DNA from 4 places in the Noviherbaspirillum saxi genome. Region 4 is predicted to be linked to each of the others. Evidence: predicted binding sites of a transcription regulator. Region 4 holds the regulator's gene; each other region holds the start of a gene.

Region 1 (7,212 bases), 380 kb from region 4:
GTACCAGCTGCGGACTGATTCAGGCCCTGGCAATACAGCGACAGCGTCGCCTTCGATTGGCCGAACCAGCGCGCCGCACGGATCAGGTCTTCTTCAGTGATGCCGCAGGTATCGGCGACAAACTTCGGGGTGTAATCGCGCACCGTGCGCTTGAGCTCGACGAATCCTTCCGTGTGCGCGTCAATATAGGCCGTGTCGATCAGGTCTTCCCACAGGCAGATGTGCAGCATGCCGTTGAACAGCGCCACATCGGTGCCTGGCAGGATAGGCAGAAAGAGATCGGCTTCGCGCGCGGTATCGGTACGGCGCGGATCAGCGACGATCACTTTCAGCGCCGGATTTTTCTTGCGCGCTTCTTCGATGCGACGGTACAGGATGGGATGCGCATACGCGGTATTAGAGCCGACGATGAAGATGACCTGGGCTTCGTCGATATCTTCATAGCATGCCGGCGGCGCGTCGGCGCCCAGCGTCTGCTTGTAGCCGGCCACCGCGCTGGACATGCACAGCCGCGAGTTGGTATCGATATTGTTGGTACGGACCAGGCCCTTGGCCAGCTTGTTGAAGACGTAATAATCCTCGGTCAGCAACTGGCCCGAAATATAAAAGCCGATGCTGTCCGGTCCATGCTCGCGTATCGTCGCCTCGACGCGGCGCGCGAGGAAATCCATCGTCGATTCCCACGAAGCACGCTCGCGCTGCTGATTGCGCGCCAGTCGCAGTTCGGGATGCAATGCCCTGACCTGTTGCTGTAATACCGGATTGGCGGTCAAATGCAAGGTGCTGCCCTTGGTGCACAGCCTTCCGAAATTGGCCGGGTGGTCGGGATCGCCACGCACGCCGGTGACTTTTTCGCCATCGCTTTCGACAATGACGCCACAACCGACGCCGCAATAGCAGCACGTCGCCTTGGTTTCCGTCCGCGCGCCAGCGGCGGTTGCCTGCACTACGTCATCGACGCGGGAAAGAGCGGCAGGTCGAAGTTCGGCGCTGATTGATGCATTCATGCAACCTCGATTTCGGTGGCCAATGTTTGCAGTTCATTCACGTCGAGGAAGATCTGGCCTTCTTCCACCTTGACGCTGAATTTCTGGGTGCATCCCTCGTCCGGCGCGACCGCGCAGCCGGAATCGAGCTGAATATTCCAGTTGTGCAGCGGGCACGCCACGCGCTCGCCGAACACGATGCCTTGCGACAGCGGTCCGCGCTTATGCGGGCAGCGGTCGAGCAGGGCAAAAATCTTGTCTTCGCTATTGCGGAAAATCGCCACATCGGTCTTCGGTGCCCGATTGACGACCCGTGCCCCTAGCACGGGGATGTCTGCGACGTTGCAAACGGCTTTCCATTGTTGCGACATTTCATTCCCTTTTACTTGAGTTGTAGCATGTAGTCCGGTGCGGCCGGCTAGGTGTGGCCGGCTAGGTGCGGCCGGCGTTCCGGTCAGACCGTCAAGGGCTCAAACTGACGGGTATCGATCTGGGCCTTGTCCTTCTCATGCCACGGATCCGGTTCGCCATCGAGCGAGAACAGCAGACGCTCATAGAGGGTCTTGCGGTTTTCAGCGTCTTCCAATACTTTTTTCTTCACGTGCTCAAGTCCGACGCGCGCGATGTAATGCACGGTGCGTTCCAGATACCAGCCTTCTTCACGATACAACTGCAGGAATGCGCCCGAATACTCTAGCACTTCTTCGTGCGTCTTCAGCTTGACGAAGAAATGCGCGACTTCGGTCTTGATACCGCCGTTGCCGCCGACATAGATTTCCCAACCGGAATCGACACCAATCACACCAACATCCTTGATGCCGGATTCGGCGCAATTGCGCGGGCAACCGGAAACGGCGATCTTGACCTTGTGCGGCGCATACATCTTCCACAGCTCGCGCTCCAGTTGCTGTCCCATCAAGGTCGAATCCTGGGTACCGAAGCGGCACCATTCCGAACCGACGCAGGTTTTCACCGTGCGCAGCGCTTTTGCGTACGCATGGCCGCATGGCATGTCGAGGTCTTTCCAGACTGCCTGCAGGTCTTCCTTCTTCACGCCCAGCAAGTCGATGCGCTGGCCGCCGGTCACCTTCACCGTCGGAATGCTGTACTTGTCCACTACATCTGCGATGCGGCGCAAATCATTCGCCGTGGTCTCGCCGCCCCACATGCGCGGGATCACCGAGTAAGTGCCATCTTTCTGGATGTTCGCGTGCGCACGTTCATTGATGAAGCGCGATTGCGGATCGTCCTTCGCCTCATGCGGCCAGGTAGAAATCAGGTAATAGTTGAGTGCAGGCCGGCAAGTCGCGCAACCGTTCGGCGTCCGCCATTCCATGAAGCGCATGGTGTCGCTAATGGCCAGCAGCTTGTTGGCCTTGATCGCATCGCGCACTTCCTGATGCGTATGGTCCGTGCAGCTGCACAACGGCTTGATCTTGTTGGCGGTCGAATAGTCGCCGCCGGCGGTGGACATGATGATCTGTTCCACCAGGCCGGTGCAGGAACCGCACGATGCCGATGCCTTGGTATGCTTGCGCACGTCTTCCAGCGTGAACAGACCTTTTTCCTTGATCGCCTTGACGATGGTGCCCTTGCAGACGCCGTTGCAGCCGCAGACTTCCGCGGTATCCGGCATCGCGGCGGCCTTGGTGAAACCTTCGTGACCAACGTCGCCGGGGCGGCCGGTATTGGACTCGCCGAACATCAGCGTGTCGCGAAGCTCGCCGATGTCCTTGCCTTCGCGCAGCAGGCTGAAGTACCAGGAACCGTCGACCGTATCGCCATACAGGCAGGCGCCGACCAGCTTGTCATCCTTGATCACCAGCTTCTTGTACACGCCGCCTATCGGATCGGACAGCACGATTTCTTCGGTACCTTCGCCACCCATGAATTCGCCGGCCGAAAACAAGTCGATGCCGGTGACCTTGAGCTTGGTCGAGGTCACCGAACCCTGATAGCGGCCGATGCCAAAGTTCGCCAGGTGATTGGCGCAAACCTTCGCCATTTCGAACAGCGGAGCAACCAGTCCGTACGCGGTGCCGCGATGGTTGACACACTCGCCGACCGCATAGATGCGGGGATCGTAGGTTTGCATCGTGTCGTTGACGACGATGCCGCGATTGCAATACAAGCCGGCGGATTCGGCCAGTGTGATATTGGGACGAATGCCGACCGCCATCACCACCAGTTGCGCCGGCACTTCCAGACCGTCGGTGAAGCGGATCGCTTTCACATGGCCGTTTTCATCGCCGACGATTTCCTTGGTATTTTTCTCAAGCAGAAAAGACAAGCCACGATCTTCCAGCGATTTCTGCAGCATTTTGCCCGCAACCGGATCGAGTTGGCGCTCCATCAGCCAGTTCGGCAAATGCACCACGGTGACATCCATGCCGCGCAGCTTCAAGCCATTGGCCGCTTCCAGCCCCAGCAAACCGCCGCCGATGACGACCGCATGCTTGTGCTGCTGCGCGGCGTCGATCATCGCGTTGGTATCCTGGATATCGCGATAGGAGATGACTCCTTTCAGATCCTTGCCGGGAACCGGCAACAGGAAAGGGTTGGAACCGGTCGCCAGCAGCAGGCGGTCGTATTCCGCCACGGTGCCGTCTTCCGCAATGACCTGCCGTTTCTTGCGGTCGATCTTTGTGATCTTCTTGCCAAGATGGAGCGTGATGTTGTTTTCCGCATACCAGTCGACATCGTTGAGCATGATGTCCTTGATGGTCTGCTCGCCGGCGAGCACCGGCGACAGCAGGATGCGGTTGTAGTTGGCGTGCGGCTCGGCGCCGAATACGGTGATGTCGTAGATGTCCGGTGCGATCTTCAGCAACTCTTCCAGAGTGCGCACACCAGCCATTCCATTTCCAACCATGACTAACTTCAGCTTCTTCATTAAAGCTCCCTCTCCGCGCGGCTTCGCCATTGAAGCCATTCAATGAACATGGCGAACTCTAAGCAGATCGCGTGCCATAGAGGAAACAGCAAAAACGCACTGTGATGACAACGCGGATGCACCTGTCCGGTGCATCGCGGGCGACGTTACTGCGCTTATAGGTGCGCTGCACCATTCAGATCTCTTTATTCGGGGGCATTTCCGCTCAAAACCAGTGGCATGGCGCTTGCATTGCAAGGCAACAGTCTTACTATCTTTGATGCAAAGGAGCATTGTGAAAACAACGTCGTTCTGGAAGGCGGGCCACACGCCTACCCTGCTCGCTTCATTCTTTTATTTTGATCTCAGCTTCATGGTCTGGGTCCTGCTGGGACCGCTGGCCGTGCAGATTTCGAAAGACCTTGGACTGACTCCCGCACAAAAAGGCTTGATGGTGGCAACGCCATTGCTGGCCGGCGCTTTGCTGCGCATTGTAATGGGCGTGCTGGTCGATCACCTCAAACCGAAGAAGGCTGGCGCCATCGGTCAGGTCATTGTGATTGCCGGATTGACCTGGGCCTGGCTCGGCAATATCGACAGCTATGAAACCATGCTGACCCTGGGCGTATTGCTCGGTGTGGCCGGTGCGGCCTTCGCCGTCGCATTGCCGCTAGCGTCGCGCTGGTATCCACCCGAGCATCAGGGTACGGCGCTCGGCATTGCCGGTGCAGGCAATTCGGGCACTGCGTTTGCCGCCTTGTTCGCCCCGACGCTCGCCATCGCCTTCGGCTGGCAAAACGTGTTCGGCCTCTGCCTCATTCCGCTAGGCGTTGCCTTTCTTGTCTATATGGTATTTGCCAAGGACTCGCCGGGTGCGCCGCCGCCGAAGTCGATGACCGAATATCTGCACGTACTGAAAGACAAAGATGCGTGGTGGTTCATGTTCTTCTATAGCGTGACCTTCGGCGGCTTTTCGGGGCTGGCGTCTTCGCTGACGATTTACTTCAACGCGCAGTACGGCCTGTCGCCGGTGACGGCTGGCTACTTTACCGCTGCCTGCGTATTCGCCGGCTCTCTGGTGCGTCCGGTCGGCGGCATCGTCGCCGATCGCATCGGCGGCATCAAGACCTTGTCGATCATGTATGTGCTGGCAGGCACCTTCCTGTTCATCGCTAGCCTGGGCATGCAATCCTATTTGGGTGCGCTGGCTGTCTTCGTGTTGGCGATGCTGGCGCTTGGCACCGGCAATGGCGCAGTGTTCCAGCTGGTGCCGCAGCGCTTTCGCAAGGAAATCGGCGTGATGACCGGTCTGGTCGGAATGGCCGGCGGTATCGGCGGCTTTTATCTTGCCTCCAGCCTCGGTTATTCCAAGCAGATCACCGGCAGCTACCAGCTCGGCCTGACCATCTTTGCCGCGCTCGCGGTATCGGCGCTGGTTGGCCTGTCGGTGGTGAAGAACCGCTGGCGCACTACCTGGGGCAGCGCTGCGATGACCACCGCAAAAATCTAATCATCTGTCGCGTCGCTACGGCAACGCGACAGATGATTCGCGACATGGGACGGCAATGTAACGCGTTGCCGTCCCGTGTACACTTTGTGACACCCATCCTATTCCTCTCGTCTCATGTCCCTATCCGTCCTGACCGGTTACGCATCGCGTACCGGCCTTCGCGAACGCAATGAAGATTTCGTCGGCATGGCGACGCCCGATGAACCCGACCTGTCGACCAAAGGCATGCTGGCTGCTATCGCCGATGGCATTTCCGGCAATGCGGGCGGACGCGAAGCAGCCGAATATACGGTGCGCGGCTTGCTGACGGATTACTTCGCAACGCCCGACACCTGGCCGGTCACACAGGCTATGGACCGGGTACTCAAGGCGATCAACAGCTGGGTCCAGGATCAGGGTGCCAAGCGGCGTGAAGTGGCAGGTATGGCAACCACGCTGACCGCGCTGGTATTGCGCGGCAGCTTTTATTATTTTTCGCATGTCGGCGATACCCGTCTCTATCTGCTGCGCGGCGGTACGCTGACGCGGCTCACTACCGACCATGTCTGGGACCGGCCGGAAATGCAGCATGTGCTGACGCGCGCCATTGGACTGGATTCGCGGCTGGCGATCGACCATGGCATGGGCGAGCTGCGCGAACGCGACGTGTTTCTACTGGCCTCGGATGGGGTATGGGGCTGGATGACCGAGTACGACATGACGCATGCGCTGTCCGAGGTGGCGATGCAACAGGCGGAGCCCGAAGCAACCGCGGCACTGCTTGCCGATAGCGCGCTGCGCGCCGGCTCCACCGACAACTGCAGTGCGCTGGTATTGCGGGTGGATGCACTGCCGGAGGAAAACCTGCGCGACGCGCTGTCGGGTTCACAGCAATTGCCCGTGCCGCCGAAACTGAAGCCCGGCCAGGAACTCGATGGCTATCGGATTGAAGAAGTCATCCATGCATCGCAAGCGACACTGCTCTACCGTGTGGTGGAACCGAAGTCGAACCGTCAGCTCGTATTGAAGACCTTGCATCCAGACCGTGCCGACGATGCGCACGAGCGCTCCGCGTTCGCGCATGAAGAATGGCTTGCGAAGCGAGTGGTCGCGCGTTTCTTCCCGCAAGTGATCGTGCCGGAACAAAAGAATTATCTGTACTACCTGTCCACCTGGCACGACGGACAGACGCTGCAACAAAAGCTCGATGCAGGTGCGCATTTCACCGCGCCCGAGGCGATCGCCTACGGCGAGAAGCTGGTGCGCGCGGCCGGCGCCCTGCACCGACGCAGCATCATTCACCGCGACATCAAGCCATCCAATGTCCACCTCGGCACGGATTCCGAATTGCGGCTGCTGGATCTCGGCGTCGCGCTATCGGAACTTGAGAAGGAAGGCGGCATTGCCGCGCTGCAGGCCGGCACACCGTCGTTCCTGGGCCCCGAGCAATTCGACAATGCGCCGCCATCGCGCCAGACCGACGTGTATGCAGCTGGCGTGACAATCTATACGATGCTGACCCGCCACTACCCATATGGTGAGGTCGAGCCTTTTCAGCGACCACGTTTCGGGGAACCGGTGCCGGCCAGTCGTTACCGGCCCGATATACCGCTCTGGCTGGACAATGTGCTGCTGAAGGCGGTCGCACGCGATCCGGCCGAACGCTTCGAAACTGCGGAAGAGTTTTTGATTGCGCTGGAACGCGGTGCCAGCAATCCCATGCCGGCACGCGGCATCACGCCGCTGGCAAAGCGCGATCCGGCCGGACTGTGGCGAGCGGTGGCGGTGATTTCGATGGTGATGAATCTCTTGCTGTTGTATTTGCTGGTATTGCAGTGAGAGACTCTGCCATGTACCGCGATTCG
Region 2 (7,212 bases), on a different contig from region 4:
AGTAGCGTATACCCCGCGACGAGTTCCGGTTCGATCACAAGAAATTCTTTCCGGTAGACCAAGCGCCCGACAGAAATTGATGATCAAGGCAATACATACTCCGTCAATTCCATCGACATCTTCCCGCCGCTGAAAAACGCCGTCGACAGTTCTTCTATCCTTTCCAGCTTCACCAGTCCTATCCCTTTGCAATACCATTCATTCGTCACCAGCGGCACCTTGTGAAAACCACGTACCGGATCGGTGTACAAGGTCAGAAACGCAAGCCCGCTGACACGCGCGCAATTGCTGAATTGTCCCGCTGGCACGGTCACGGTTTCATCGACGGACTCGACGGTGTAGGTCATCAAGGCTTTATGCGAGTACTTCAGTTCGCGTGGAAACTCGCTTTTGCGCAGAATGAAGTAGGTGGTCGTCAGTGTCGTCCACGCACTGCCTTTCCTGAGCGGCACGGGCAGCACGGTACGGGGCTGGGCATCCATGGTCGCGCGTTCTTCCAGATCACTGCGTTGCGCAATCCGTACAAACCGGTCCGGTAGCGTGCTGATCCAGTACTCCACGCCGATGTTCTGTTCGCTCTCGCTGCGTCGGACCGCCACTTGCCGATTGTCTTGCGTGATCTGCTTGATCACGCTGATGACGTGGTTTTCCCGTGAGGCATTGCCGTCACTTTCGCTGCTGACCGTGTAGGCCCAGCGTGTGCCCGTCGCCAATGGAAAATAAGAATCCTCCTCTACCTTGTTGCCGCATCCGCATAACATGGCGGCAAGCATGAAGGAAACGATGATGTGGCGCATGCTCATTTCTCCGGCAGTGACGGCGAAGGCGCGTCGCTGATGCGCACCTTCACATTCGGATCGGCCGCATTGCGCAGCCACGAGCCGACCTTGCCGCCAGCAGGTGCCTCGGTCGAACCGATCTGGCTGATACCTTGCCGGCTCTTTTTCATCGCGTCATTGAGGACGCTGTGCAAGTCCTTGCGATAGGCGAGGCGATAGGCGCGAGGTTCGGGCACCGGTCGGTTGTCACGGATGGCATTGACCCACAGGTACAGCGCGCCGCCGACGCCATGCTCCTTGTCAGGCTCTTGCGTGACCACCGCCAGCAATACGAATTTTTCCGGCAGGCGCTCGTCGGCGGGCCAGCCCAGCATGCGCTGGAATGCACCCTGCGCGAACAGATAACTTAGTGTGACGATGCCTATCATGCCCATCTTGACCCAGCGCGGCCAATGTGTCGCCAGACAGAGCACCAGCAGCAGGAAGGCAACCGCGACGTAACACAGGGTGAGCAACAAGGCACTATCGTTCATAGCGTCTGCACAATGGTTTTAGGAAGGGTGTTGACATCGGTGACCGCGCCGGAAGCATCCACCGTGAATCGCACGGTGGTGCGCTCCGCGCCTTTGGACGGGAGTTTAATGTTGCCGTAAAAAATGACTTCCGCCTTGGGATTGACCTTGATGACGGAAACATTCGCCTCTACCGGTTCGTGGTTCTTGGTTTCGTAATACTGCACGTTGACCGTGTATTCGCCAGCGGCGAAGCCGCGGATGGTTACGACTTCCTGATTCAGCGGATTGATGATTTCCCGGCCGTTGACCAGCAGGATTTCTCCTACCGTTCCGCGGTCGTCGCGGTCCAGATGCATGAGGCCCGCTTCGCGTTGCCGGAACCAGACCAGGTTTCCGGCCGGGTCCTGCACCCAGGTATCGAGATCGTTGGGATTGAGATCGGGCCACGATACGGTGATGATGAATTCCGCCTTGCTCGGAATGTCGCCGGCCTTCTTTGCAACCGGATTCATCGCGAGCAACGCGACGATGAAGCAAAAGACAAAAGCGATCAGGATATTGAACAGCATGTCGTAGAAGGGATCGACTTCCGCTTCCCGCTTTTTTCGGCCGAGCGCCATCAGCCTATCCGTCCGGTGTCGGACAGGCTTTTACCGGTCTGCAAGGTATCGGCCAGCAGCGTGTCGGCGAACCGGTCCAATCTCACCAGCTGCAGGCCGAGCAGGATGTTGGCGACCAGGCCGACGGCGGTGGTCAGCAATGCAATGCCGAGCCCGCCGGTCAGGTTGCGCAACAAGGTTTGCGACTGTGCCGGGTCGAAGTTTTCGATACGGGCGATCTGCAGCGCAAGGATGCTGAAGCCGATCACCTTGCCCAGCAGGCCCAGCTTGATCTGGATGCCGTTGATCCACCATGCCGATTCGCTCGGACCATGCAGCCGTTCCGCGAGTATGTCGCCAAGGTGCCGCGTCGCGGCATGGTCTTGCGAGGCATCCGCCACGCGCGCCAGGTAGTCGCGTACCGCGCTCCCATCGCTCGGGCTATCCACGGGCGCCGAGGAGCCCGGCAATGCCCGCGACGACTTCCAGTCAGCAAGATCGGCTCTTTCCCTGCATAACCGATGGGCGCGCATGCCGCACCACATGGTCGATGCGCCAAAGATAAGCAGTATCAGTAATGTGATGCCGGTCGGGTCCGCCTTGACCAGTGTGGCCCACACATCATGAAGCCATAGCAGGTAGGCGGAGAACAAGAGCAAGCCAGCATACGATAACCAGTGCAGATACAGGATGAAGGGCGGCTCCAGTCCGGCTGCCGTCCTTGCGCAAACAGACGGTCTGGTCAACGGCCGAAAAACGGCGAATAGCTTGCGCACGGCAGGTCTCCGTATTGATGAACCTAAGGATTGCGCCGTCGGTCCGTATGATTTTTCGTGTAACCGGCGCAATATTCATGCCGAGGGATGGACGCCTACGAAAACTGTTCGCAGATGGAATGGGAAGAGAGAATTGCGCCGTTATCGGCTGCTGCCCCATCGGTGTGACAGTCCGACTGTCCCAGCTTTTAACAACGGTGCTCCATATTGGATCAATGTTGAGGATCGAACGGCCGACAGCTGTTTGCAGGCGCATGCGACAGGTTTGCAAATACCATTGCCTGCATGACCCGGATCGATACCTTGTGCGTGAAGGGCAGGGATCGATGCTCGGGTAATGGCACAGTACTTGCCTCAACGTACCCGTCTGATTACTTAATACGCTGAGGAGGCACAATGAAGTTTTCCCTATCCCTGACCCGCTCGGCGCTCGGTGCGCTGCTCTGTACCGTCGCACTGCATGCGCCGGGCGCTTTCGCCCATGGTGATGTCACGCCGCAAGCGGTCGACACCAAGGCACTGACGCAGCTTGGCGATCAATGGCGCGAAGAGAATCCATACCGCAGCAGCAAGGAAGCGATCCGCATCGGCGGTTCGGCCTATAACCAGAACTGCGCCCGCTGCCATGGCATCGAAGCGATTTCCGGCGGTATTGCGCCTGACCTGCGCAAGCTCGATCGCGACTGCGTGAACCAGAAAGTCGAAAACAAAAAGCAGGCCTGCCTCAAGGAGGTGGATCAGTACTACGTGACATCGGTGCGGCGCGGAAAAGTGCGCAATGGCGCGGTGTATATGCCGCCGTTTGAAGGCACGCTCAGCCAGGAAGCCATGTGGGCGATGAAGGCATATCTCGATACGCGTCGCGAGACGAAGTAAAACAGCGGCGACGGCCGGACTGCCGTCGCTTTAAAAACTATAACGGAGACTATGATGAAAACCATTTCACTACCCAGGCTGGGCTCGCTGTTTGCCGTTCTCTGCGCCGTGTCGGCTGCCATGCCGAGCGCACATGCCGATCTCGACAAAGTCAAGCAATCCGGTGTCCTCAAGGTCGCCGTGTACAAAGACATGCTGCCCTTCTCGGCCAACAACGGCAATGGCATCGATGTCGAACTGGCGAATGCGCTGGCCGTCAAGCTCGGCGTACGCACCAGCTTTCTTCCCTTCGATGCGGGGGAGAACCTGAATGACGATTTGCGCAACATGGTGTGGAAAGGACATTACCTCGGCTATGGGCCGGCCGACGTGATGATGCATGTGCCGGTCGATACCGGATTGATGGCGGCGAACAAGAACGTGTCGATTTTCGCGCCCTACTACCGCGAGCAGGTGCGCCTGGTCCGCGACGTGCGCAAAATTCCGAACTGCGACTCTGTCGATTGCCTGGTGGGTAAAAAAGTCGGCGTCGAAAAAGTCTCGATTGCTGCCGTCGTCTTGCTCGGCGAACAGGATGGCAAGGTGCGCGACTCGGTCAAGATCTATGACACCGCTGCGGCCGCCCTGGCAGCGATGAAAGCGGGAGAAATCGATGCGGTTCTGGCCAACCGGTCCGAGATCGAATCGGCGGTGCGCGGCAATGCCGATTATCCGCTGAGCGACCTGAGCTTTGCGCGCTTGCCGCGACAGGGATGGATCGTCGGTCTTGCGGTCAAACAAAGCAATACCGAACTGGCGCGCGCGTTGCAGGCTGCCGCCAACGATCTGTCGACCTCCGGTGAACTGGCGAAGATCTTTGCCAAATACGGAGTGACGCCCACCAGGCCGTGATCGTGATCAGGCTGCTGCTTGTAGCGCTATGCTTTTGCATCGTCGCATTGGCACCGGCCCGCGCTGGCGTGATGACGCACGCGCAGCTGGAACAGAAATTCCCGGCACCGTTGATGATCGGTCAGAAGGATACGACGGTGCCGGTATGGCCGGTGTTCAAGCAGAACGCCACCGCGAACGAATTGGTCGGTTACCTGTTCGAGTCTATCGATTTCGCTTCGGTCCCCGGCTTTTCGGGCACACCGGTCAACTTGCTGGTGGCGCTTGATGCCAGGGGCGTGTTTATGGACGTGCAAGTCATCTCGCATCATGAACCGGTCTTTCTCGAAGGCTTGGGCGAGGGGCCGCTGCACAAGTTCGTCAACCAATACCGCGGCATTTCGCTCAAGCAGAATGTCGCGATCGATACCGCGCCCAGGGATCGCGCCGACAAGTCGGGCGGCAATGTGCATATCGATGGCGTGGCGAAGGCCACCGCGTCGGTCAGGATCATCAATCAAAGCCTGTTGTCGGCTGCGCTCAAAGTCGCACGCAAAAAACTCGGTTACGCCGGCACCCGCGATCCCGACCAGATCGCACGCATCCGCGAAGAACTGGCCGAGTCGCTCGATATCCGTGCACTGACGGCGAACGGCTTGTTCAAACGCGTGGTATTCAGCAATGGCGACGTGGAGAACGGGTTTGCCGGTACAGCGGGCGCCGGGCTCGATGCGGAAGCGCTGGCCAGGCCGGACGATGCATTCATCGAGCTGCAGGTGGGATTGGTGTCGGTACCGTCGATCGGCCGCAGCCTGCTTGACGACGCCAGCTGGCAAAGATTGAAAGGACGGCTCGAAGAGGGCGACCATGCGGTGCTGGTATGGTGGAACGGACGTTACGGGCCCGTGTCGGGCAGTTTCGTCGCCGGCACCGTGCCGGATCGCCTGATCCTGTCGCAGGAAGGGTTGCCGATCGAAATGCGCGACCTCAACCTGGACCTGAAGCTGCGCGATGCCGATGCCTTGCCACCGGCATCGATGAAGGTGTTCAGGATCATTAGCCAGGCCGGGCTCGATCCGGCGCAGGCGCTCGACCTTTCGCTGCGGGTGACAAGGCTGAAAGGCATGATCTATCCGGAAAGAATCGGGCAGGACTTTGCCATGCGCTATCGTCTTCCTGAGCGTTTTTACATAGTGCCTGCCGGCGACAACAAATCATGGCTGCCGGTCTGGAAGCAGCGCTGGTGGGAGTTGGCGATCGTACTCGCAGGCCTTATCGTTTTATTCCTTGCACTGGCGCGACAGAAAAGCCTGGCCCAGGATGGCCGCCGCTTCGGCTGGTTTCGTACCGCCTACCTCGGCTTTACCTTGTTCTTTCTCGGCTGGTTCGCGCAGGGACAGCTTTCCATCGTCAATATCACCGGAGTCATCCAGGCGATCAAGGATGGGCGTGGCCTGGACTTCATGCTGTACGACCCGGTATCCATCGTGCTCTGGTGCGGCGTGCTGGTGTCGCTGCTGATCTGGGGACGCGGAACCTTTTGCGGATGGCTATGCCCGTTCGGCGCCTTGCAGGAATTTGCGGCCCGGTTGGGGAAATGGCTGAAGCTGCCGCAGATCCGTGTCCGGGCCGCACTGGATGCCAGGCTCAAGCTGCTCAAGTATCTGGTGCTTGCGGTGATACTGGGCAGCGTATTCGTGGCGCCGTCGCTGACCGACAAGCTGGCCGAGGTCGAGCCTTTCAAGACCGTGATCACGCTCAACTTCGTCAGGTCCTGGCCCTTCGTGCTGTATGCGGCCGGGCTGCTGCTTGCCAGCGCCGTCTGCTACAAGTTCTTTTGCCGTTATCTGTGCCCGTTCGGCGCAGGGCTGGCAGTGCTGGGCAGATTCCGTCTGCTGGCATGGCTGCCGCGTCGGGCGCAGTGCGGCCAGCCTTGCCAGACCTGCCGCTATCGCTGCGACTACGAAGCGATCCGTCCCGACGGCACAATCCGGTATGACGAATGTTTCCAGTGCATGGATTGCGTGGTGATTTATCAAAGCGATGAAAAGTGCGCGCCGCTCATCCTAGAAAAGAAACGGCGTGTGCCGATTTCAATCCGCGCAGCGTGACTGGCTCAGCGAGAGGTACGCAATGCAACGCAGAAAATTTATGTCCACAGGTGTGGGAGCATTGGCACTGGGCGCCGGCGCGTTATCGATGTGGGAAGCGGCGGCATTTGTCCATGCAACGCGAACCGATTCCCTACAGACCGGCAAGCGCTTGTTCAATGGCGCGGACCTGGCATTTGGTACGACGGTATCGGTGCAACTGTTGCATCACAATGAAGCGGTCGCGCGCAAGGCAATCAGGGAGGCGCTCGATACGGCGCAGGCTATCGACCGCTTGCTGAGCGTTTATCGCGAAGGAAGTCAGGTGTTCGAACTGAACCGCACAGGGCGCCTGCGCGATCCCGATCTGCATCTGTTGAAGGTGCTCGACGCGGCATGCCGTTTGTCGCGGCAAACTGCGGGCGCATTCGACATTACGGTGCAACCATTGTGGCTGGCTGCGGCGAACGGGAAGGATCCACGCGATGCGCGCCGCCTGGTCGGATGGCGCAAGCTGCACATCAGCCCGGAACTTGTGCAGTTGAAGCAGCCCGGCATGGCGATCACTTTGAACGGGATCGCACAAGGCTATGCAAGCGATCTGGCACTGGCAGCAGTGCGCGCGCATGGGATCAACGATGTTCTGGTCGACATCGGCGAGTTTTCGGCGAGTGGACAGCGCGCCCCGCAACGTCTCTGGCAGGTCG
Region 3 (7,212 bases), 2.0 Mb from region 4:
CTGCACAATCTTGATCTTGCCTTTCTGGATACGGCATTCGGCAAGCTCACTCAATTCGACCGCTATTTCCGCTCGCGCAAGATCGACTTGTACCTGATTCCTACATTGCAAGGAGTCAACAGGGAAGCCGACATCATCATCACCGAGATCGCGGGAAGCAGTTCGAAAGCGGGCAGCGTACTGCGTTCTGTCGGCGAGCAGCTGGGGAGCGTTTTCGAATTCCGCAGCGCCAAGGCGAATGAGTTATTCCATTCCATGTATATGTATTGCCGTCATGTGTCGGTGCGTATCGAGAGGGAAGAGAAAGAACTGCTGCCGCTATCGCGCAGGCTGCTTTCCGTCGACCAATGGTTTTCGATTGCTGCACAATTTCTTGCCGATGATGCAACCGGCCCGGGCAATCGGCATGGCCATGCTATAGGATCGTCTTCATCGTCTTCCTCCAGGAGCTCCCGCTCCACTATCAATCTGCATTAAGTCAGCATTAACAACGCTTCTCTCACTACCTGACTGAATCGTACTGACGTTCGGTTCAGTCAAGGCATGTACGCCGCGCGTAATTGATCGTGCTTTGTTCGCGGGTGTTTCTGCGCTTGCATAGTCATGTGTTTCTTGGCATGGTGTGGCCCATGATTTCAATCAGGTCACGCATGCCCAAGATGCTCAAGTTCACCCGGTTTTCCCTGCGCGATTTTCTGGTCGCTGCGGGACCGGCTGCCGTCGCCGTGCTGGCGACCTGCCTGCTGGCTTACTGGCTCGTCGATCCTTCGCCTCCGTCCAGCGTGACGCTGGCCACCGGTCAGGACAACAGTGCTTATCAGGCATTAGGAAAACAATATGCGGGCGCGCTGGCCAAGGTGGATATCCGAGTCGTGCAGCAGCCATCGCTGGGTTCGCAGGAAAACCTGCAGCGCCTGAAAGACCCGGCGTCGGCCGTCGATATCGCATTCGTTCAGAGCGGTTCGACCGAGCATGAGGAAGCCGAGCGTGTCGGTTTGGTGTCGCTTGGTAGTCTATTCACAGAACCGGTATGGCTTTTCCTTCGCAACGGCCGGAATGTGAGCAAACTGAGTCAGTTGAAAGGCATGAACATCAACGTCGGTCCGGAGGGTACCGGCGTGCCCAGTCTGTTCAGAAAAATCCTCTCGGTCAACGGCGTTGAAGCCATGGAGCTGAAACTTGGGGCACTGGAAGATACCCCGGCAACAGTGGAATTGCTCGCCGGCCGTATTGATGGCCTGGTATTCAGTTCGGCTCCCGATGCGCCGCTGATTCAGATGCTCTTGCAAACTCCGGGAATCAAGCTGTTCGACTTTGCCCAGGCCGAGGCCTACACCCGCCGCTTTCCCTTCCTGTCGCATGTAGTGTTGCCAAGGGGGATTGTCGATCTTGGTCGTGATCTGCCGCCGAAGGACTATCATCTGATCGCGCCGACCGCGACGCTGGTGGCCAAGGAAGATCTGCATCCCGCGCTGATTAACCTGTTCGTACAGGCGGCATCGAACATTCATGGAAACGCCGGCTGGTTTAACAAAAAGCAGGAATTTCCCACAGCGAGCTATACCGAGATTCCGGTATCGCCTGTCGCACAAAAATTTTACAAGGATGGGCCGCCGCTGCTGCAGCGTTATCTGCCGTTCTGGCTCGCTAATTTCTTTGAGCGCATGTGGGTAGTGGTGGTCGCGCTGGGTGCGCTGATCCTGCCGTTGTCGCGGATTATCCCTCCGTTGTACGTCTGGAAAGTGCGTTCGCGCGTGTACCGCTGGTATGGGCAGTTGCGCGCGGTCGAACAGGCGATCGAAGAGGTGGCGCCGGAAAAGCAGGCCGAAGTTTATCCCGCACAGCTGCAGCGTCTCAACGATATCGAAGAGCGCGTCAACCGGATTTCGATACCCTTGTCATTCGCGGACGAGCTCTATGGGTTACGCAGTCACATCAACTTTGTACGCCGGCGCGTCGCCGGCTTGATGCGCAGCGAGGCACAGTAGTAATACCAATCCCATGCCATAACGCGCCATGACATTGCGTCTTTTTCCGCCTGGCGGCGTTGCACTCGTCGTCAATAGCTCGCTATTGACTCCTCTTGCGCCTTGCCAGTCGAAAAAATCCATCAATGTCATCCGGCACCTTATGACATGGGATTGGTATAACTCGCCCACACCTGAAAGAGCGCAAGACGATGCACCCGGTTTGCCTTTTCAAGCGCCGATCCAGGGAAGCCCGGCCTTGCACCATCCCCCTTGGGTCTTGCGGTGACCGTCTGCATCCTTGTCGCCTTCAAAGCCTTCCAGGACGTCAAAGGAATTCGCATAGCCGTGCTCGGTCGCCATTTTTGCGGCATAGCGCGAGCGCACGCCGGACCGGCACAGGAACAGAAGCACATCGTCCTTGTTTGCTGTTTTTTCCAGTTCCTCGATGAAGGCGGGGTTTTGCACGCCGCCCGGATAGGTGTTCCATTGCACAGCCGCGTGCTGGTTTTCCGGCACGGCCACGCGGCCAACCCAGTCCCGTTCTGCATTCGTGCGTACGTCAACTACCTTGGCCTTGGGATTTGCCTGAAGTAGCGCAAAGGCTTCAGCTGGTGTGACGGCGCCTGCGTAAGGAAGCTTGTTTTCCTGCCCGCGTGCGCGGGCCTTGCCTAGTATGTCCATGACTGCTTAAAAAAGAGGTGAATGAATGATCAATATTTTATATTGGACTTCGGACCAATCGTCTTAGATCCTGAAATGTCCATAGACGCACAAAAACGGTGCGTTATTGTGCGAGTGAAGAAGCGAAACGTCCAAAAAGGTGCGTTAGGTAAATTTCGCACCGATTTGGTGAGTGGGGGGGTTGCTTAAACGCTAGCAAATTAGTTTCAACTTCGCACTATTTCCGTCAATTAGCATGCATCACGACGGTGCGCAGGGTTTGTGATTTCTCAAGTTGATGGCATGGAATCTGCTATCATTCCGGGCTGAGTTCTGGTCGCACTTCGATGTGTACCGCGGCTTCGTTTGACCGCGAACACCGTCGGCTCAAATCAACCACATAAACAAGTATCACTTTGCTCATCTTAGGAGATTCGCATGGCACGTACGGCCGCAGAGGTCTTGAAGTTGGCGAAAGACAACGAAGTCAAATTCGTTGATTTTCGTTTTGCAGACACCCGGGGCAAGGAACAACACGTTACTGTTCCTGTTTCGCAGTTTGGCATGGATAAATTCGACTCGGGCCACGCCTTCGACGGTTCCTCGATCGCCGGTTGGAAGGGTATCGAAGCTTCCGACATGCTGCTGATGCCGGATCCGAACACTGCCAACATCGACCCCTTCATGGAAGAAACCACACTGTTCATGCAGTGTGACGTCATCGAGCCGTCCGATGGCAAAGGCTACGATCGCGATCCGCGTTCCATCGCCAAGCGCGCCGAAGCCTATCTGAAATCGTCCGGCGTGGGCGATACCGCCTACTTCGGCCCGGAACCCGAATTCTTCATCTTCGACAGCGTACGCTGGAAGATCGACATGTCCGGCTGCTTCGTGAAGATCGATTCCGAAGAAGCTTCCTGGACCACAGGCGAAAAGCTCGAAGGCGGCAACACCGGCCACCGTCCGACCGTCAAGGGCGGCTACTTCCCGGTTCCTCCGGTCGACAGCTTCCAGGACATGCGTTCGGAAATGTCCCTGATCCTCGAAGCCATGGGCATCCCGGTTGAAGTTCACCACCATGAAGTTGCTGGCGCCGGCCAGAACGAACTCGGCACCAAGTTCTCGACACTGGTCGAGCGCGCCGACTGGACACAGAACATGAAGTATGTGATCTGGAACGTTGCTCACACCTATGGCAAGACGGCGACTTTCATGCCGAAGCCTATCGTTGGCGATAACGGTTCGGGCATGCACGTGCACCAGTCCGTCTGGAAGGACGGCCAGAACCTGTTCGCAGGCGACGGCTACGCCGGCCTGTCCGACTTCGCGCTGTACTACATCGGCGGCATCATCAAGCACGCACGCGCGCTGAACGCGATCACCAACCCGGGCACCAACTCGTACAAGCGTCTGGTTCCTGGCTACGAAGCACCGGTCAAGCTGGCTTACTCGGCTCGCAACCGCTCCGCATCGATCCGTATTCCGCACGTTGCCAATCCGAAGGGCCGTCGCGTTGAAGCGCGCTTCCCGGATCCCCTGATGAATCCATACCTGGGCTTCTCCGCACTGCTGATGGCAGGTCTGGACGGCGTGCAGAACAAGATCCACCCGGGCGAAGCAGCTTCCAAGGACCTGTACCATCTGCCGCCGGAAGAAGACAAGCTGATCCCGACCGTGTGCTCCTCGCTCGATCAAGCGCTTGAGTACCTGGACAAGGACCGTGAGTTCCTGACCCGCGGTGGCGTGTTCAGCGATTCCATGATCGATGCCTACATCGAGCTGAAAATGCAGGAAGTCCAGCGCTTCCGCATGACGACGCATCCGATCGAATTCGATATGTACTACTCGCTGTAATCCGCGATTCAAGGTAAATGTTGTGAAAAAGGGAGGCTTCGGCTTCCCTTTTTTGTTCTGTGGAACTGTTGTGCTATAAGACGTTCTGAGTACGAATGTTTGTAAAGACCTGTTTCTTCGCCTAAACTAAGAAGCACCTTTACTGTTTCCATGCAGAAAGATTATGAAACAACTCATTGTTGGCCTGTTGACCATTGGGGCTATGGCAGGGCAGGCGCATGCACAAAGCGAAGTGTTTCTTTGCGTCGATGATTTCGGCAAGAAGGAATACAAGAACACTGGCACCACCAAGGGATGCAAAAAGATCGACTTGCCGGGTATCACGATGATTCCCGCACCAGCATCCGTGCGCAAACCGGTTGTGCAGACCGCCGCCGCCAAGCCGGCGAATTCCCCCTCGGACTTTCCGAAAGTCGATGGCGATACGCAAAAGACACGCGACAACGATAGACGCCAGATTCTTGTCGATGAAATGAAGAGTGAAGAGCAGAAGCTTGCGAATCTGAAAAAGGAATTCAATAACGGTGAACCGGAGCGCCGCGGCGACGAGCGCAACTACGCGAAATACCAGGAGCGGGTTTCGGTCATGAAGGATGACATCGGCCGTACGGAAAAGAATATCGACGCGCTCAAACGCGAGATCGGCAATCTAAAATAGTCGAGCGCGCTGCGGGTATGACGCTTGCATGACAAGGGCCGCATATTGCGGCCCTTTATATTTTTGGACCACTGTGAAAACAACTCGAAACACCTTCGACGGCCTGGACCTGCTGTCGTCCGCCGTCATCATTCTCGATGCGGAAAGCCGGATCACCTATGCCAATGCGGCCGCCGAAAACCTTTTTGAAAGTTCGGCCAAGGCGCTCGTCGGGCACAAGCTGGAAGAGCTGTTCCTCAACGGTAGCCACCTGTCGGAAATCTTCCATGAAGCGGTCCAGCACCGCTTTGCGGACAAGCGGCTGGACCTGACGCTGGAGCGCGCCGGCCGCGAATCGCTGCAGGTCCATGTCATCGTCACCGCGCTCGACAATCCGGTGACGCCTGTCCTGATCGAGTTGCGCGAGAACGTGCAGCAGCTCAAGCTCGATCGCGAAGAGCGGCTGCTGGATCAGAGTCAGGCCAACAAGGAATTGATCCGCAATCTGGCGCATGAAATCAAGAATCCGCTCGGCGGCATACGCGGCGCTGCGCAGCTGCTCGAATTCGAATTGCCGGAACGGCAGCTGAAAGAGCTGCGCGAATATACGCAGGTCATCATCAAGGAAGCCGACCGTTTGCAGACGCTGGTGGACCGTCTGCTTGCCCCGCACCGTCGGCCGCATATCGTCGGCGACGTCAATATCCATGAAGTTTGCGAGCGTGTGCGCAGCCTGATCATGGCCGAATTCCCGACCGGCCTGACGATCAGGCGCGACTACGATTTGTCGGTTCCGGAATTCCGGGGCGACAAGGAGCAGCTGATTCAGGCCGTGCTCAACATCACGCACAACGCCGCGCAGGCACTATCGGATCGCATGAAAGCGGGCGATGCACTCATCACCTTGCAGACGCGCGTCGCGCGACAGGTCACGCTGGCGAAGATACGTTACAGGCTGGCATTAGACTTGCATATTATCGACAATGGACCGGGCATCCCCCCCGACATCCAGGACCGCATCTTCTATCCCTTGGTTTCGGGACGCGAAGGGGGTAGTGGATTGGGCCTGACACTCGCGCAGACATTCGTGCAGCAGCATATGGGCGTGATCGAGTGCGAGAGCAGGCCGGGATGTACCGACTTCAGGATACTGATACCGCTGCCTTGAACACCGGGCCGGGTTTGACCAATGTCTCATGACGCAGGATGCACAAGAAAATATGAAGCCGATCTGGATTGTCGATGATGATGAATCAATTCGCTGGGTACTAGAGAAAGCGCTGGCCCGCGAAAATCTCGCTACGAAAAGCTTCTCCAATGCGCGCGAGGCGCTCGATGCGCTGCAGACCAGCGTGCCGCAGGTGCTGGTGTCCGATATCCGCATGCCGGGCGAGTCAGGGCTCGAACTGCTGCAAGCGGTCAAGGCCAAGCATCCCGGCCTGCCGGTTATTGTCATCACTGCCTTCTCTGACCTCGATTCGGCGGTCGCCGCGTTCCAGGGTGGCGCATTCGAATACCTCGCCAAGCCTTTCGATATCGACAAGGCCGTCGAGCTGATCCGGCGTGCGCTGGAAGAAAGCCTGCGGGAATCAGGCGTCGAACAGGCGGCAGCCGAAACACCCGAGATTCTCGGGCAGGCGCCGGCCATGCAGGATGTGTTCCGCGCGATAGGCCGGCTGTCGCAATCCAATGTGACCGTGCTCATCACCGGCGAATCCGGCACCGGCAAGGAACTGGTCGCCCGTGCATTGCACAAGCACAGCCCGCGTGCGACGCAACCCTATATTGCGCTCAATACCGCAGCGATTCCAAAAGACTTGCTCGAGTCGGAGCTGTTCGGGCATGAACGCGGTGCGTTCACCGGCGCGCAGGCGACACGGCGCGGCCGCTTCGAGCAGGCGGAGAACGGCACGCTCTTCCTCGATGAAATCGGAGACATGCCGTTCGACCTGCAGACGCGCTTGCTGCGCGTGCTGTCCGACGGCCATTTCTATCGTGTCGGCGGACATCAGCCGCTCAAGGCAAATGTCCGTGTCATCGCTGCAACCCATCAGAACCTGGAACAGCGCGTCAAGGAAGGCTTGTTCCGCG
Region 4 (7,212 bases):
TTGCCTACAATAATCACGACATCGACGATGGACTGCGCTCGGGCCTCATCACCACCGCGCAGCTCGATGAAGTCGATTTTTACGCCCGGCACCGGCGCGAAGTGGAAGTGGTTTATCCCGGCATCGGCGGCCGGCGCGCGATCCATGAAACGATACGGCGAATGATCAACGCGCTGATCGTCGATCTGACCGAGGCATCGAAGGCCAGAATTGGTGATGCAGGGATAAGGACACTGGACGATGTGCGCAATGTGCCTCCCCTGATCAATTTTTCAGACGCGATGCAGCAGGAAGCCGTGCTGCTCAAACGCTTTCTGCGCACCAATCTCTACCATCACTATCAGGTCAATCGCATGACCAGCAAGGCACGCCGCATCGTGCGCGAACTATTCGACGCATTCATGGCGGAGCCGCGCCTGCTTCCTCCCGACTACCAGGTAACCGAACGCGGCAGTCAGCAGGCACGGGCGCGCAAGGTGTCCGACTATATTGCCGGCATGACCGACCGCTATGCGATGCGCGAGCACCGCCGCTTGTTCACCGTCGGCGAAATCTGAATGCCTCGCAGACGCTGCATACACTGCTCAGCGTAGATCGGATCTCTATCAGGCAAGGTCGCGTAGCGGATGCGCATATGCTGGCCACGCCGGTTCGAAAAATCGTGCAATCATTGCATCATCAACCGCTTCCAGCGACGGTGGATTCCAGTTCGGCGTATTGTCCTTGTCGATGACCACCGAGCGGATGCCTTCCAGCACCTCCCCGCTTTCAAAGCTGCGGCGCACCATCGTGCGTTCCATCCGCAGGCAATCGGCCACGCTCATCGCCGCTCCCTGCCGCAGCTGCGACAAGGTCACGCACATCATCAGAGGAGAGCGCTTCTGCATGACTGCAAGCGTATTCTGTGCAAACGCGTCGCCATCGTCCGCGAGCGAGGCGGTAATGGTGCTTACGCTGTCATGTGCGAAATGGCGGTCGATCGATGCATGTTGTGCCGCAAGCTTGCTGGCAGCCGGATCGATCTGGGTCTTGAACGGTGCAGCGAACTCGGCCGCGGCAGCGCGTACATCGGTCGCTGTCGCCAGCAAGCCCAGCAGCGTGGCCAGCTCCGACGCAGGAACAAATACATCGGCCAGCCCCGCATACAGCGCATCTGCCGCGCCGATCACTTCGCCGGTCACGCCGAGATAGGTACCCAGCTGCCCGGGTGCGCGCGAAAGGAAGTAGCTGCCGCCGACATCGGGAAACAGTCCGATATTCACTTCCGGCATCGCCATCTTGGTACGCTCGGTAACGATGCGCAGCCGGTTCGATTCACCGCCCTGTGCCACCCCCATACCGCCGCCCATGACGATGCCATCCATGATCGCAATGTACGGTTTCGGATAGAAATGGATCAGGTGGTTCAGCGCATATTCTTCGGTAAAAAAGTCTTCCAGCAAGGCGCTGTCCCCGCGTGGCGTGGCGCTGCCTGCATCGTGGAAGAAGCGGATGTCGCCGCCGGCACAGAATGCCCTTTCGCTGCTGCTGTGAATGAGCACGGCACGTATCGCCGGATCGTTGCGCCATGCAAGCAGGGCCTGCGTGATGGAGCGCACCATGGCCAGCGATAGCGAGTTGAGCGCCTTCGGACGGTCCAGTGTGATGACGCCAAGATGGTGATGGATCGCGGTGCGGACGAATTCGGTCATGGAGAGGCGAGTATGGATTCGAAACGCCATATTCTATCGGCTATGCGATTGCGGCGTCGGTCGCGGCGCCGACATTCAAGATACCGCCAACAAAAAAGGGCGCCCATGGCGCCCTTCATTGCGATGCCGGTTTGCCCGGCGTGGATCACGATTTACGCGGCTGTCGGTGCTTCCGGCATGCGTTTGTGCGCTTCGCACTGATGATCCTGCATCTTGGTCTTGTACTTGATTACCTGGCGGTCCAGCTTGTCGATCAGCGTATCGATCGCCGCGTACAGGTCTTTGGCAAAGCTTTCCACATGTATGACATTCCCCCTCAAGCGCAGATTGACTTCGGCTCTTTGCCGCTTATCTTTTTCAGAGGGCTTTTCAACCCCGAGGATGACTGCAATATCAATGACATGATCGAAATGGCGAATAATCCTGTCCAGCTTGTTTTGCACGTATTCGCGAATGGCAGGTGTCAAATCGAGATGATGTCCACTGATTATGAGATTCATACAGCGCTCCTATGGATGGCGTCGCTGGAGGTTCGCAAACGTGCCCCGGAATGCGTAGACCGGCTACGCTGGAACACAGCAACATCACTACAACAAAGACTACAAGGATTTGCGCAGATTGACTGGAGGAATTTTCAGGGCTTCACGGTATTTTGCGACAGTACGTCGTGCCACGACCATGCCCTGTTCCCCCAACATATCCGCTATTTTGCTATCTGAAAAAGGATTCTTGGGGTCTTCTGCTCCTATCAATTGTTTGATCAGGGCCCGTATCGCCGTCGATGAAGCTTCTCCCCCTGCTTCCGTGGCGACGTGGCTACCGAAGAAATACTTCAACTCGAACATGCCATGGGGAGTGAGCATGTATTTTTGAGTTGTTACCCGAGAGATAGTGCTCTCGTGTAAACCAAGTGTATCAGCAATTTCACGCAAGACAAGGGGGCGCATTGCAACTGCCCCGTGCGAGAAAAAATTCCTCTGCCGATCGACAATTGCCTGTGCAACACGCAGGATGGTATCGAAACGCTGACGCATGTTCTTGATCAGCCATTTCGCTTCCTGCAATTGTGAAGAGAGTGATCCCTCACCTTTGCTCTGCTTGAGGATATTCGCATAGAGCGCATTGACGCGCAGTCGGGGCATGACATCGTGATTGAGCATGACTTGCCAGCCGTTCTTGGTTTTTTTCACAATCACGTCCGGCACAACATAATCTGATGCATCGGACGCATATAGCGCACCTGGGTGCGGATTGCATTGCTTGATTACGTATTGTGCTTCGCGCAGATCTTCATCGTCGCAATCGAGCGCTTTTTTCAGCTTATTGAAATCGCGCTGGGCGAACAACGACAGATGCTTTTCCACGATATCGAGCGCACGCCGCCGCGTCACCATCGGTACTTTCGGAAAGCGGCGGATTTGAATCGACAGGCACTCGGACGCATTGCGCGCGCCGACACCGGCCGGCTCGAAACTTTGCAATAGTTTTAGCGCGACATTGAGGTCGTCGATGTCGATGTCGAGCTCTTCCGGAAGACGCGCATGAATTTCTTCCAGCGGTTCATCCAGATAGCCGTTGTCATTGAGCGCATCGATGATCAATTCCACCAGTGCGCGATCGCGTGGTTCGCGCACCGTCAGCCGCATCTGCTCGAGCAGGTGTTCGCGCAGCGTGGTTTCATGCGCTTCGAGCTGAGGACGCGCATCGTCGTCTTCCGGCGCTTTTGAGGTGCGGGCGACATCGTCGAAACTCCAGTCGTTGTCGGAGGCTGTCGCATTCTCGCCGCCTTCGCCGCCCTCAAAATTACCTTCTCCTTCTTCGCGCGTGGTCGAAGACGATTCCTGGACCGGCGCTTCAGAAGTGTTGCTGGCCGGCGGCGTGTTGATCGCACCATCTGCCAGCAATCGCACTGAATGATCGAGCGGATCGTCGACGCGTTCCAGCATGGGATTGTCGGAAAGGATCTGTTCCAGCTCCTGATGCAGCTCGAGCGTCGACAACTGCAGCAGACGGATAGACTGTTGCAGTTGCGGGGTCAGCGCGAGATGTTGCGATACGCGAAGTTGGAGTGTCTGTTTCATGCCTGTCTGCTTCTTCCTTACATCCGGAAGTGCTCGCCGAGATAGACCCGGCGCACGGATTCATTGGCAATAATGTCGTCAGGTCGGCCGCTTGCCAATACCGACCCCTGGTTAATGATATAGGCGCGATCGCAAATGCCCAGCGTTTCGCGCACGTTATGGTCGGTGATCAGCACACCGATACCGCGCTCCTTGAGAAAGCGCACGATGCGCTGGATTTCAATCACCGCGATCGGGTCGACGCCGGCAAATGGTTCATCCAGCAGCACGAAGCGCGGATTGGTCGCCAATGCACGCGCGATCTCGACCCGGCGCCGTTCGCCGCCGGATAGCGACAGCGCCTGGTTTTCGCGCAGCCGTTCGATCTGCAGCTCGGCCAGCAATCTTCCGAGGCGCTTGTCGATTTCCGCTTTAGGCAGCGGCTTGTCATTGACCCGCTGTAATTCCAGTACTGCGCGGATATTGTCTTCCACCGTCAGCTTGCGAAATACTGACGCTTCCTGCGGCAGGTAAGACAATCCAAGTGTCGCACGACGATGAATCGGCATGCGCGATATCGCGACGCCGTCGAGGTCGATCTCGCCGGAATCCGATGGCACCAAGCCGACGATCATGTAAAACGACGTGGTCTTGCCGGCCCCGTTCGGGCCCAGCAATCCGACCACTTCACCACTTTCCACCTGCAGCGACACGTCGTGCACAACCTGTCGAGTGCCGTAACTCTTTTGCAAGCCGCGAACGACCAATGTGCTTGCCATGCTACTTGTCCTTTGCGTCATTGCGCGGCTGTATGATCGCCTTGATACGCCCGCCGCCAGGCTTGGTTTCGCCCGATGGTGTATTGTTGACCGTGAAGAACTCGGCGCGGCTGTCGTAGGAAATGAACTCGCCTTCGACTTCATCGGTTGGCTTCTTTCCTTCCAGTCGCCGCATCTTCGCTTTTGAAAACAGCTTCACCATTTCCGTCTTGCCGTTGTATTCGATACGCTCAGCCTGCCCTTCTACCCATTGATCGGGCCCGGCATCGCGCTTCTGCCGGAATGTCGCCAGGCCGCCAGGCGCCGCGGTCAGCGTCGCATACTGATATCCGGCCGGGTCCTGCGATACGACCAGCTTGTGCGCACGCATGACCAAGGTGCCACGGGTCAGCACGACATTGCCCGTAAAGGTATTGATCTGCTTGACGTCGTCATAGGCCATTTGATCGGCCTCAACGTTGGTCGGCTTCTCGGAATCCGCTTTTTCCGCTTGTACGCTGCCTGTGGCAGTCGCACCCAGCAGCAACAGCATCCAAAAAAAACGTTTCATCAAAAATCCCGGAAGAGAAGCATACGTTATAACGAATTAGCGCTGAGGAGCTTGATAAGTGCCATGAACATTGCCCGCCAGGCGAAGTTCACGCGTCGCGTTGTTTGCAAACATGCCGGTGCCGGTAAGTACCGACTGACCGAGGTGAATCTCTACCGGCTTGTCACTCTTGACGACGTCGTCGTCCGGCAGCACCAACAGGTAATCGGACAAAAGCCGCATCGCCTCGCTGTCGGCAGTGGCCGGCCGGTCCATGCGCACGTTCTCGTACATATGAATCTGACTATTGTCGCTGTTGACTGTCGCACGCTTGGCGCGCAGCGTCATCGGACCGTTCGCCCCGCGGAGGTTCTTGACCACAGGCAGTTCGATATCGTAAGAATCGTCCTGCGGATTGTGCGTCATTCTTGTTCCGGAAAAATGGTATTGTGCCTTGCCGCTTTTTGTCATTTTCACGTAGCTGAATTTTTCCACGTAAAAATCGGGTTCTTTGCGTTCCGGTGTGGGAATTACTTCATCGCTGGCGCGTCGCATCACTTCAAATAGCCAGAAACTTCCCAGCGCCAATGCAACCAACGGCGCCAGGATGGCAATCAGTCGGAAGCGACGGCCATTCATGCCAGATACGGCGCCAGCGCCGCCTCGTAATTTCCCTGCGCGCGCAGGATGAAATCACATAGTTCCCGCGCGGCACCGTGTCCGCCTTGCGCGCGCGTCACGAAATGCACGCGCGACTGTACTTCGGGATGGGCATTCGGTACGCTCGCGGCAAAACCGACGCGCAGCAGGATGGGAAGATCGATGACGTCGTCGCCGATGAAGCCGCATGCTTCCTTGGCATGGCCAGTTTGCGCGAGCAGTTGCTCGAATGCCGCGCGCTTGTCGTGCACCCCCTGGAACAGATGCTGAATGCCGAGGTCGGCGGCGCGTCGCGCCACCAGTGCCGATTTGCGCGCACTGATGATCGCGGTTGCAACGCCCGACTGTTGCAGCAGCTTGATGCCATGACCATCGAGCACATTGAAAGTCTTGATCAATTCACCATCGGCGCCATAGTACAGGCTGCCATCGGTCAAGATGCCGTCGACATCGAATATCATCAGGCGGACGCGCGCCGCACGTGTCACTGTGTCATCTTGCATCAGATCACCTTCGCACGCGTCAAGTCATGAATATGCAGAGCGCCGACCAGAATGCCGTCCGCATCCGCTACCAGCAGTTGATTGATGCGGAAAGTTTCCATGATTTCGACGGCTTCGACCGCGAGTTGGTCAGGATGAACCGTACGCGGATTGGCATGCATCACATCGGCCATCGCCAGTTTGCCGAAGTCTTGCGCGGTTTCTATCAATCGCCGCAAATCGCCGTCGGTGAAGATACCGATCGCGCGGCCCTGGTCATCGACCACAGCAGTCATCGCCATGCCCTTCTTGGTGATTTCAAGCAAGGCCGATGGCAGGCGCACATCCGCGCGTACTGCCGGCACCGCGTCGCCACTGCGCATCACATCGCGCACATGGGTCAGCAGGCGACGGCCAAGCGCACCGCCCGGATGAGAGCGGGCAAAGTCTTCTTCACGGAAACCGCGGGCATCGAGCAGGGCAACGGCCAGCGCATCGCCCAGTGCAAGGGTGGCGGTCGTACTGGCCGTTGGCGCCAGGTTCAGCGGACAGGCTTCCTTGTCGACCCGCACATTCAAATGCACGTCGGCGAGCTGGGCCAGGCGCGATTCATCATTGCCGGTAATGGCAATCAGCTTGGCGCCCATGCGTTTGATGATGGGAATGATTGCGATGAATTCGGCAGCTTCGCCCGAGTAAGAGATCGCGATGACGGCGTCGTGTTCGGTAATCATGCCGAGATCGCCATGCAGGGCTTCGGCGGCATGGACGAAGAGCGCCGGCGTACCGGTCGATGCCAGCGTGGCGGCAATCTTGCGGGCAATATGGCCGGATTTGCCGATGCCGGACACGACTACACGGCCTGTGCATTGCAGCAACAGGCGCACAGCCTCGCTGAAAGGGCCTTCGACTTGTTGTGCGAGCCGGTTTTTTAGTGCCAGCAGGGCATCGGCTTCGATCTGCAAGGTCTCTTGCGCGAGTGCCAGCGCGCGGGCTGCACTTTTCGCATCA

Evidence for each region. The regulator sigma-54, encoded in region 4, starts transcription at its own class of promoters, with help from an activator protein. The targets are predictions, from matches to a motif close to TGGCANGNAANCTGCTTT.
Region 1: nirB (nitrite reductase large subunit NirB) is a predicted target of sigma-54. The motif match lies at 3,939-3,956, and genes of this name have one in related genera.
Region 2: pedF (cytochrome c-550 PedF) is a predicted target of sigma-54. The motif match lies at 3,008-3,025, and genes of this name have one in related genera.
Region 3: glnA (type I glutamate--ammonia ligase) is a predicted target of sigma-54. The motif match lies at 2,930-2,947, and genes of this name have one in related genera.

The regions. Positions count from the first base shown of each region.
Region 1 covers NZ_QYUO01000001.1:2,807,051-2,814,262, forward strand. Annotated here, with positions in the region: gene D3871_RS13255 (nitrate reductase) at 1-1,007, opposite strand, end outside; gene nirD (nitrite reductase small subunit NirD) at 1,004-1,357, opposite strand; gene nirB (nitrite reductase large subunit NirB) at 1,441-3,879, opposite strand; gene D3871_RS13270 (nitrate/nitrite transporter) at 4,154-5,368, shown strand; gene D3871_RS13275 (bifunctional protein-serine/threonine kinase/phosphatase) at 5,483-7,186, shown strand.
Region 2 covers NZ_QYUO01000002.1:367,313-374,524, reverse strand. Annotated here, with positions in the region: gene D3871_RS17600 (hypothetical protein) at 84-797, opposite strand; gene D3871_RS17595 (hypothetical protein) at 800-1,312, opposite strand; gene D3871_RS17590 (hypothetical protein) at 1,309-1,914, opposite strand; gene D3871_RS17585 (hypothetical protein) at 1,914-2,669, opposite strand; gene pedF (cytochrome c-550 PedF) at 3,066-3,545, shown strand; gene D3871_RS17575 (substrate-binding periplasmic protein) at 3,597-4,436, shown strand; gene D3871_RS17570 (4Fe-4S binding protein) at 4,439-6,526, shown strand; gene D3871_RS17565 (FAD:protein FMN transferase) at 6,567-7,212, shown strand, end outside.
Region 3 covers NZ_QYUO01000001.1:1,166,360-1,173,571, forward strand. Annotated here, with positions in the region: gene D3871_RS05605 (hypothetical protein) at 1-477, shown strand, start outside; gene D3871_RS05610 (TAXI family TRAP transporter solute-binding subunit) at 651-1,988, shown strand; gene D3871_RS05615 (rhodanese-like domain-containing protein) at 2,199-2,651, opposite strand; gene glnA (type I glutamate--ammonia ligase) at 3,069-4,484, shown strand; gene D3871_RS05625 (DUF4124 domain-containing protein) at 4,648-5,142, shown strand; gene glnL (nitrogen regulation protein NR(II)) at 5,216-6,289, shown strand; gene ntrC (nitrogen regulation protein NR(I)) at 6,342-7,212, shown strand, end outside.
Region 4 covers NZ_QYUO01000001.1:3,187,678-3,194,889, reverse strand. Annotated here, with positions in the region: gene D3871_RS15100 (deoxyguanosinetriphosphate triphosphohydrolase) at 1-557, shown strand, start outside; gene D3871_RS15095 (enoyl-CoA hydratase/isomerase family protein) at 606-1,691, opposite strand; gene hpf (ribosome hibernation-promoting factor, HPF/YfiA family) at 1,844-2,191, opposite strand; gene D3871_RS15085 (RNA polymerase factor sigma-54) at 2,291-3,772, opposite strand; gene lptB (LPS export ABC transporter ATP-binding protein) at 3,790-4,530, opposite strand; gene lptA (lipopolysaccharide transport periplasmic protein LptA) at 4,532-5,080, opposite strand; gene lptC (LPS export ABC transporter periplasmic protein LptC) at 5,117-5,698, opposite strand; gene D3871_RS15065 (KdsC family phosphatase) at 5,695-6,222, opposite strand; gene D3871_RS15060 (KpsF/GutQ family sugar-phosphate isomerase) at 6,222-7,212, opposite strand, start outside.